DNA from 2 places in the Nonomuraea sp. NPDC050478 genome. Region 1 is predicted to be linked to the other one. Evidence: riboswitches for the same ligand, from Rfam matches in the RefSeq annotation. Region 1 holds a riboswitch; the other holds the start of a gene.
What was found. Region 1 has a riboswitch for cyclic di-AMP ahead of ACIBF7_RS32225 (CHAP domain-containing protein). Riboswitches for the same ligand answer to the same signal wherever they lie in the genome.

Region 2: linked by a shared signal. The riboswitch ahead of ACIBF7_RS34230 (glycoside hydrolase family 25 protein) and the one ahead of ACIBF7_RS32225 (CHAP domain-containing protein) in region 1 are both predicted to bind cyclic di-AMP.

Annotation. Positions count from the first base shown of each region.
Region 1 is NZ_JBITHT010000006.1:668,765-671,930, reverse strand. It holds gene ACIBF7_RS32230 (MFS transporter) at 1-804, shown strand, start outside; cyclic di-AMP (ydaO/yuaA leader) riboswitch at 1,012-1,160, shown strand; gene ACIBF7_RS32225 (CHAP domain-containing protein) at 1,174-1,848, shown strand; gene ACIBF7_RS32220 (hypothetical protein) at 1,919-2,113, shown strand; gene ACIBF7_RS32215 (DUF4328 domain-containing protein) at 2,083-2,328, shown strand; gene ACIBF7_RS32210 (phosphotransferase) at 2,325-3,166, opposite strand, start outside.
Region 2 is NZ_JBITHT010000007.1:303,051-306,216, reverse strand. It holds gene ACIBF7_RS34240 (MerR family transcriptional regulator) at 1-233, opposite strand, end outside; gene ACIBF7_RS34235 (hypothetical protein) at 305-682, shown strand; gene ACIBF7_RS34230 (glycoside hydrolase family 25 protein) at 726-1,496, opposite strand; cyclic di-AMP (ydaO/yuaA leader) riboswitch at 1,508-1,641, opposite strand; gene ACIBF7_RS34225 (bifunctional polysaccharide deacetylase/glycosyltransferase family 2 protein) at 1,865-3,166, opposite strand, start outside.

The DNA.
Region 1 (3,166 bases):
CTGGCGGTGGTCTTCGTACGAAGGCAGCGCGGGCTGGCCGAACCCCTGCTCGACCTGCGGCTGTTCGCCGAGCGGCGCTTCTCCGGTGCGCTGGGCACGCTGATGCTGGTCATCCTGGTGGGGCCGGGAATCGGCCTGCTGACGGCGCAGTACCTGCAACTCGTGCTCGGCCTGTCGCCGCTGGAGGCCGGGCTGTGGACGCTGCCCAACGCGGTGGCGATCATCTTCGGGTTCGTGGCGACCCCGGCGCTGGCGCGGCGGGTCCGGCCCGCGGTCCTCGCGGCCGGGGGACTGGTGCTCGGCGCGGCAGGGGTCCTGCTCCTCACCATGGCGGGCACGTCGGGGCTCGCCGCGCTGGTGACCGGGCAGACGCTGTTCTTCCTGGGCGGCTCGCCGCTGCTCGTGCTGGGCATCGACATCGTGGTCGGCGCGGCGCCGCCGGAGCGCTCCGGCTCGGCGGCGGCGCTGTCGGAGACCGCCCAGGAGTTCGGCGGCGCGGCCGGGCTGGCCGTCTTCGGGAGCATCGCCGCCGCCGTCTACCAGGCCCGCCTGCGCGTACCGGAGGAAGTCCCCGCGGAGGCGGCGGCAGCGGCCCGCGACACCCTGGGCGGCGCCATGGCCGTCGCGTCCGCTCAGCCCGCCTCTGTCGCCGCCACGCTCGCGGAGGCGGCCAGGGCCGCCTTCACCACGAGCCTCACGGTCACGGCGGCGGCCGCCTCGGTCGTCCTGCTCGCCGCGGCGATCCTGGCGGCCACCGCCCTGCGCCACGTCCCCCGGCTCGGCTCCTCGCCCGACGGTTCGTAACCGGATCGAAGGTAAAGAATTCGTGCGGGATCCCCCATGTCATAGGGGATCCCGTCGCCGGGGTCCGTCCCGCGCTTGCCCTTTCCCTTGCGCGACGATTACCTTCGGACCCATCGATGGCACGCGCTTGAGCAGCGCTTTTAGGTAAGCCCCCGCGCGTTGCCGATGAATTGCCGAGACCGCGCCCACCCGCGCACATGCGGGAACACGGCGCGGCCGCCGAATCCGCCCTCTGGCGGAACCGGGGACCCACCTTTCTCTGGGGTGAATCGGTCGCTCTTCACCAAGAGCGCGCCGTAGGGCACTTCCACGCCCGAACCCGACAGCTAACCCGGTAGGCGGCATGGAAGCAAGGAGCAATCCCCGAGCATGGTCAAGCACATCTTCGATCGCATCCCGTCCACCTCCCGCCTGGCCCTGGGCGCCACCCTGGCACTCGGCGCCGCCTTCGCCGGCACCTCCGCCGCCGCCACCGCGGCCGCCGCCTCCCCCTCCCAGCCGTACCCGGTCGCCCAGCAGCACAGCAGCGCCGGCCAGGCCACCGCCGTCAGCGCGAGCACCGTCCTGCAGGTCGCCGAGTCGCAGATCGGCGTCACCGAGGACGCCGCCGGCGGCGGCACCAAGTTCCACCAGTGGTACATGTCCTCCCCGCGCGCGGCCGAGACCCTGGCCCGTGACGGCGGCGGCACGCCCGCGCTGTACGCCAACGCCCCCTGGTGCGCGATGTTCGTGTCCTGGGTCGGCGAGCAGGCCGGCGCCCGCTCCACCATCGGCTGGGACGCCTACACCGTCACCCACGCCCAGTGGTTCAAGGACAACAACCGCTGGGGCAGCGAGGCCAAGCCCGGCAGCGTGGTCTTCTTCGACTGGGACGGCAGCAAGAACATCAGCGCCGTCGACCACGTCGGCCTGGTGAAGAAGGACAACGGCGACGGCACGATCACCACGATCGAGGGCAACACCGGCAACGGCAAGGTCGAGGAGCGCATCCGGCCCGTGTCCCAGGTGACCGGCTACGGCTACCCCGAGTACAAGGCCGCCTGAACGGCCTGACAACCGTCTCGGGTTGATCACGGATGGGTGCCGGGTCGGACACCCGGGTGCTTCCGGCTCGGTGCTCCACTCCCTCGCCGTCGGCGTCATCGTGGTCGACCTGCAGCGGGCCGCGTTCATCGACCGCGTGATCGCCGACCCGGCCGCCATCACGATGGAGGAGGTCGAGGCCAGTGACGCCCTCTACGCCCTCACCGGCATGGCGGAGCTCGGCCGCGCTCGGGGCTGGTCACGCTCTGGTGGGCGCTCTGGCTGATCGGCAACTGGGTGGCGCTCGTGGCCGGGCGGCTGTTCTTCAACGCCGAAGAGCTGGAGTCCATGGCGTCGGCGGCCAGGTTCGACGTGCTGAGCTGCGCGCTGATGCTGGTGGCGGCGGTGCCGGCGGCCCTGGTGGTCCTGCGGATCAGCAACGCGCAGGAGGCGCGGCGCCCCGCCGCTCCGGTGTCGCCCTTCGAGAGCCCGGCCGTCTAGCGGAAGGCGGCCAAGGGGATCGACACCCAGGTGGGGCGGTTGCGGGCCTCGTACACGACCTCGTAGACCGCCTTCGACAGTTCGAACGCGCGCAGCAGCGCCGTGTCGGCGGGGGTGATGACGCCTCCGCCCTCGGCGTAGCCCTCAAGGAACGCGGCCCTGTTGCGCTTGGCCCACTCCTCGGCCATCGGCTCCAGGCGGGCCGCCTCGGAGTGGTCCGCCAGCAGGTGCCTGGCCGCGTAGTCGAACGAGCGCAGCATGCCGGCCACGTCGCGCAGCGGCGAGGAGAGCGCGCGGCGCTCGGCCAGCGGCTGGCCGGGCTCGCCCTCGAAGTCGAGCACCACCCAGTCGGTGGTGGTGCGCATGACCTGGCCCAGGTGGTAGTCGCCGTGCACCCGCTGGACGCGTACCTCGGTGGTCAGCTCCTCGGCCCGGTGGTAGGCGAGCTCCAGGGCGGGCACGTGCTCGCGCAGTTCGGGGACCTCGCCCACGGCGCGGCCGAGCTGGCGCCTGAAGTCCTCGGCCATCCGCTTGATCTCGTGCGGCTCCATCACCTCCGTGCCGAACGCCTCGCGCAGCTCGTGGTGGACGCGGGCGGTGGCCGCGCCGAGCCGGCCCGCCTCTGCGGCGAAGTCGCCGCCCGCCTCAGCGGCGGGGAGGCCGGGCAGCGAGTTGTAGAGGTCGCGCACGCTGGTGAGCGCCAGGTCCCAGCCGTCGGTGGAGTTCGACAGGAACTCCTGCATGATCGCCAGCGTGGTCGGGGTCTCGTCGAGGTCGGTCTCGATCCACCCGTACGGCTGCGCGATGTGCGGCGCCTGCCTGATCGCGAGCGCGGTGA
Region 2 (3,166 bases), on a different contig from region 1:
GCGCAGGTCGCGCCGCCCGCGTCGTGGGAGCGCAGGGCGCCGGCCACCTCGTCCAGCGTGAAACCCAGCTCCTGCAGGGCCTTGGCGGCGCGGATCCTGGACACCGCCGACGCGTCGAACACCCGGTAGCCCGACGGTCTGCGCCCCGCCGCCGGCAGCACGCCGCGGCGCTCGTAGAAGCGGACCGTGTCCACGCTGACCCGGGCCTCGCGGGCCACCTCGCCGATCTTCACACCGTTCTCCTCTTGACTCTGAACCTAGGTCCAGACTCTACGCTCCGGAAGTGACGGAAGGAGAGCACATCATGGACACCCCACCGATCGTCTGCGACATGACCACCGCCCGCGACACTCCCGAGGAACGGCTGGCCGAGTACCGGCGGCTGTTCGGCGAGGCGCTCACCGGACGCGAGCGGACCGCCGGGGGCATCCGGTTCCGGTTCCGCGCCGGTGACGGGGTCGAGGAGTGGGTACGGGATCTCGCCGCGCGGGAGAAGGCGTGCTGCGCGTTCTTCACCTTCGAGGTCACGGCGCCGGGTGACGAGGTGATCTGGGACGCCGCCGCACCCGATGACGCGGGGCCGATCCTGGAGGAGTTCTACCTGCTGCCGGAGACGGCGGTGGGCCCGGCCGAGCTGCTGCGGCGCATGGAGGAGCGTGGGCTCAGGATCCACCAGGGCTGAGACGACTGTGACGCCTCCCTCGCGGGAGGCGTCACAGAGCGGGTCAGGCCGGACGGCCCAGGCTGCGGAGCTGGTCGGGGGTCAGGGCGGAGACGTTGTGGTCGATCGGCTTGTCGGAGTACTGGTGGATGGTCCACGACTTCCAGTCCGCCGGCGGGGTGATCTCGCCCTTGGGCTTGCTGTAGTGGGCCACCCAGAGCGGGTACTCCGACAGTCCCGCGCCGTAGGTGTCGGCGAAGTGCCAGCCGCTGTAGAACAGCGGCGTGACGCCGGTCTTGGCCTTGACGTGCGACAGCCAGGCCTTGGCCCAGGCGTTCACCTCGGAGACGGACCTGCCGTTGGTCGTCTCCAGGTCCAGCACCAGCAGGTCGCCGGGCTTGGCGGGCTGGGAGTTCACCACCGAGAGGAAGTGCTCGGCCTCGGCGATCGGGTTGTTGCGCGGGTGCGCGTAGTGGTAAGCGCCGCGCACGATGCCCTTCTTGTCCAGCTCCTGCCAGTGCCGGGCGAAGGTCTTGTCGGTGAAGCCGGTGCCCTCGGTGGCCTTGATGATGCCGAACTCGGCCGGGCTGGCCTCCCAGTCGTGGTCGGGCTGGTAGTTCGACACGTCCTGGCCGTACGTGAGCTGGGCCGCCTGCTGCTGGGCGATGGCCGGGTTCGGCTCGACGGGGGCGGCGGCGCCGCCGGTGGCGGCGATGGCGGTGCCGGTCACGCTGGCGACGGCGGTGGTCCCCGCCAGCAGCGCGCCGGCGAAGGCGTACTTGAGACGGTTGCTGGGACGGTACTTCAGCGCAGCGGCAAGCCGAGGCTTGGGCATGAGGAAATGACTCCTTGCTTCCATGCCGCCTACCGGGTTAGCTGACGGGTTCGGAGTTGGAAGTCCCCTACGGACGCTGGCGTCCGATTCACCCCAGGAAGTGGGTCCCCGGCTCCGCGAGACGCGGATTCGGCGGCCGTGCGCTGCCCTGGCGTGAGGGGGACACCGTCAGGACAGCGCACGGTCCGGTCAATCGATGCGGCAACAGAGTTGAGGTATCACCGCGAATACGCAAAAGGTATATATGCAGACAAAAATATTGCAAGTATGACATATCCGGTTTGGAGGTTCGGACCCGGGGTAACACCCCCGAAACCCCTTGTACGTAAGGGAATCCGGCCTCCGGGTAAAATCTCCCGCCGGTGCCGTCACGGCGCCGCGAAAGTGCCCTGCCTGCGCACCGTGTGCCAGCGCAGCCGCACCCCGAGCAGCGCGGTCGCCACCGACTGGAACACCACCAGATACATCAGCTGCCGGTACACCAACTGCTGCAGCGGCAGCACCCACAGCGCCGACACCCGCTCCCGGTCCAGCCGCAGCGCGTACCAGCCCGCCGCCGCCTGCACCACCACGAACCCAGCCCACACCGCCACCGCCGGCAGCGGGTCGCCGACCGCCGTGTGGTAGACGGCCATCAGGTCCACCACCGGCGCCAGCAGCGGCAGCAGCACGTGGAACAGCGCCAGGTAACCCAGGCAGCGGCGGCCGAACGGACCCGGCTCGGCCAGCGCGCGGCGGTGCTTCCACATCGCCTGCATCGTGCCGTAGCACCAGCGGTAGCGCTGCCGCCACAGCTGCCCCAGGGTCGCGGGCGCCTCCGTCCACGCCAGCGCCCGCTCCTCGTACACCACCCGCCAGCCCGCCCGGCACAGCGCCATCGTCAGGTCGGTGTCCTCGGCCAGCGTGTCGGTGCTCACCCCGCCGAGCCCGACCAGCGCGCCGCGCCGGAACGCGCCGATCGCCCCCGGCACCGTCGGCATGCAGTCGAGCAGCTCGAACGCGCGCCGGTCCAGGTTGAAGCCGATCACGTACTCGACGTGCTGCCAGCGGCCGATGAGCCCGCGCCGGTTGCCGACCTTGGTGTTGCCGCTCACCGCGCCCACGCGGGGGTCGGCGAGCCGGCGCACGAGATGCCCGATCGTGTCCGGCTCGAACACCGTGTCACCGTCGACCATGACGAGGAACTCGTGGCGCGCGTGCCGGATGCCGGTGTTCAGTGCGGCGGCCTTGCCGGCGTTGTCCTGCCTGATCACCCGTACTCCCGGCAGCCGCGGCCCGGCGGCGGCCTCGGCGGTGCGGTCCGTGGAACCGTCGTCCACCACCAGCACCTCCACCGGCCCGGGGTACGCGGTCGCGACGAGCGAGCGCACGGTCGCGGCGATCCCCGCCTCTTCGTTGTACGCGGGCACGATCACGCTCACCCCCGGCGGCCGTTCCCAGGTCAGGGCCGGTCCCGGACCCCGGGAGCGCCGGGCGTGCACCCGGGCCAGCACCACCAGGAGCAGCAGCCGGGCCAGCGTCAGCACGCCGGTGGCGAACAGCACCCACCACAGCGCGTCCGTGAACGCGTTCGCCGCGCGCTGCGCCAGGCCGAGCGCGGCGCCGGCGATCCGCTCCGGCTGCGCGGCCGGCCGGTGCGCCGACGGCATGCCGAGCGCGGAGGTCAGCGT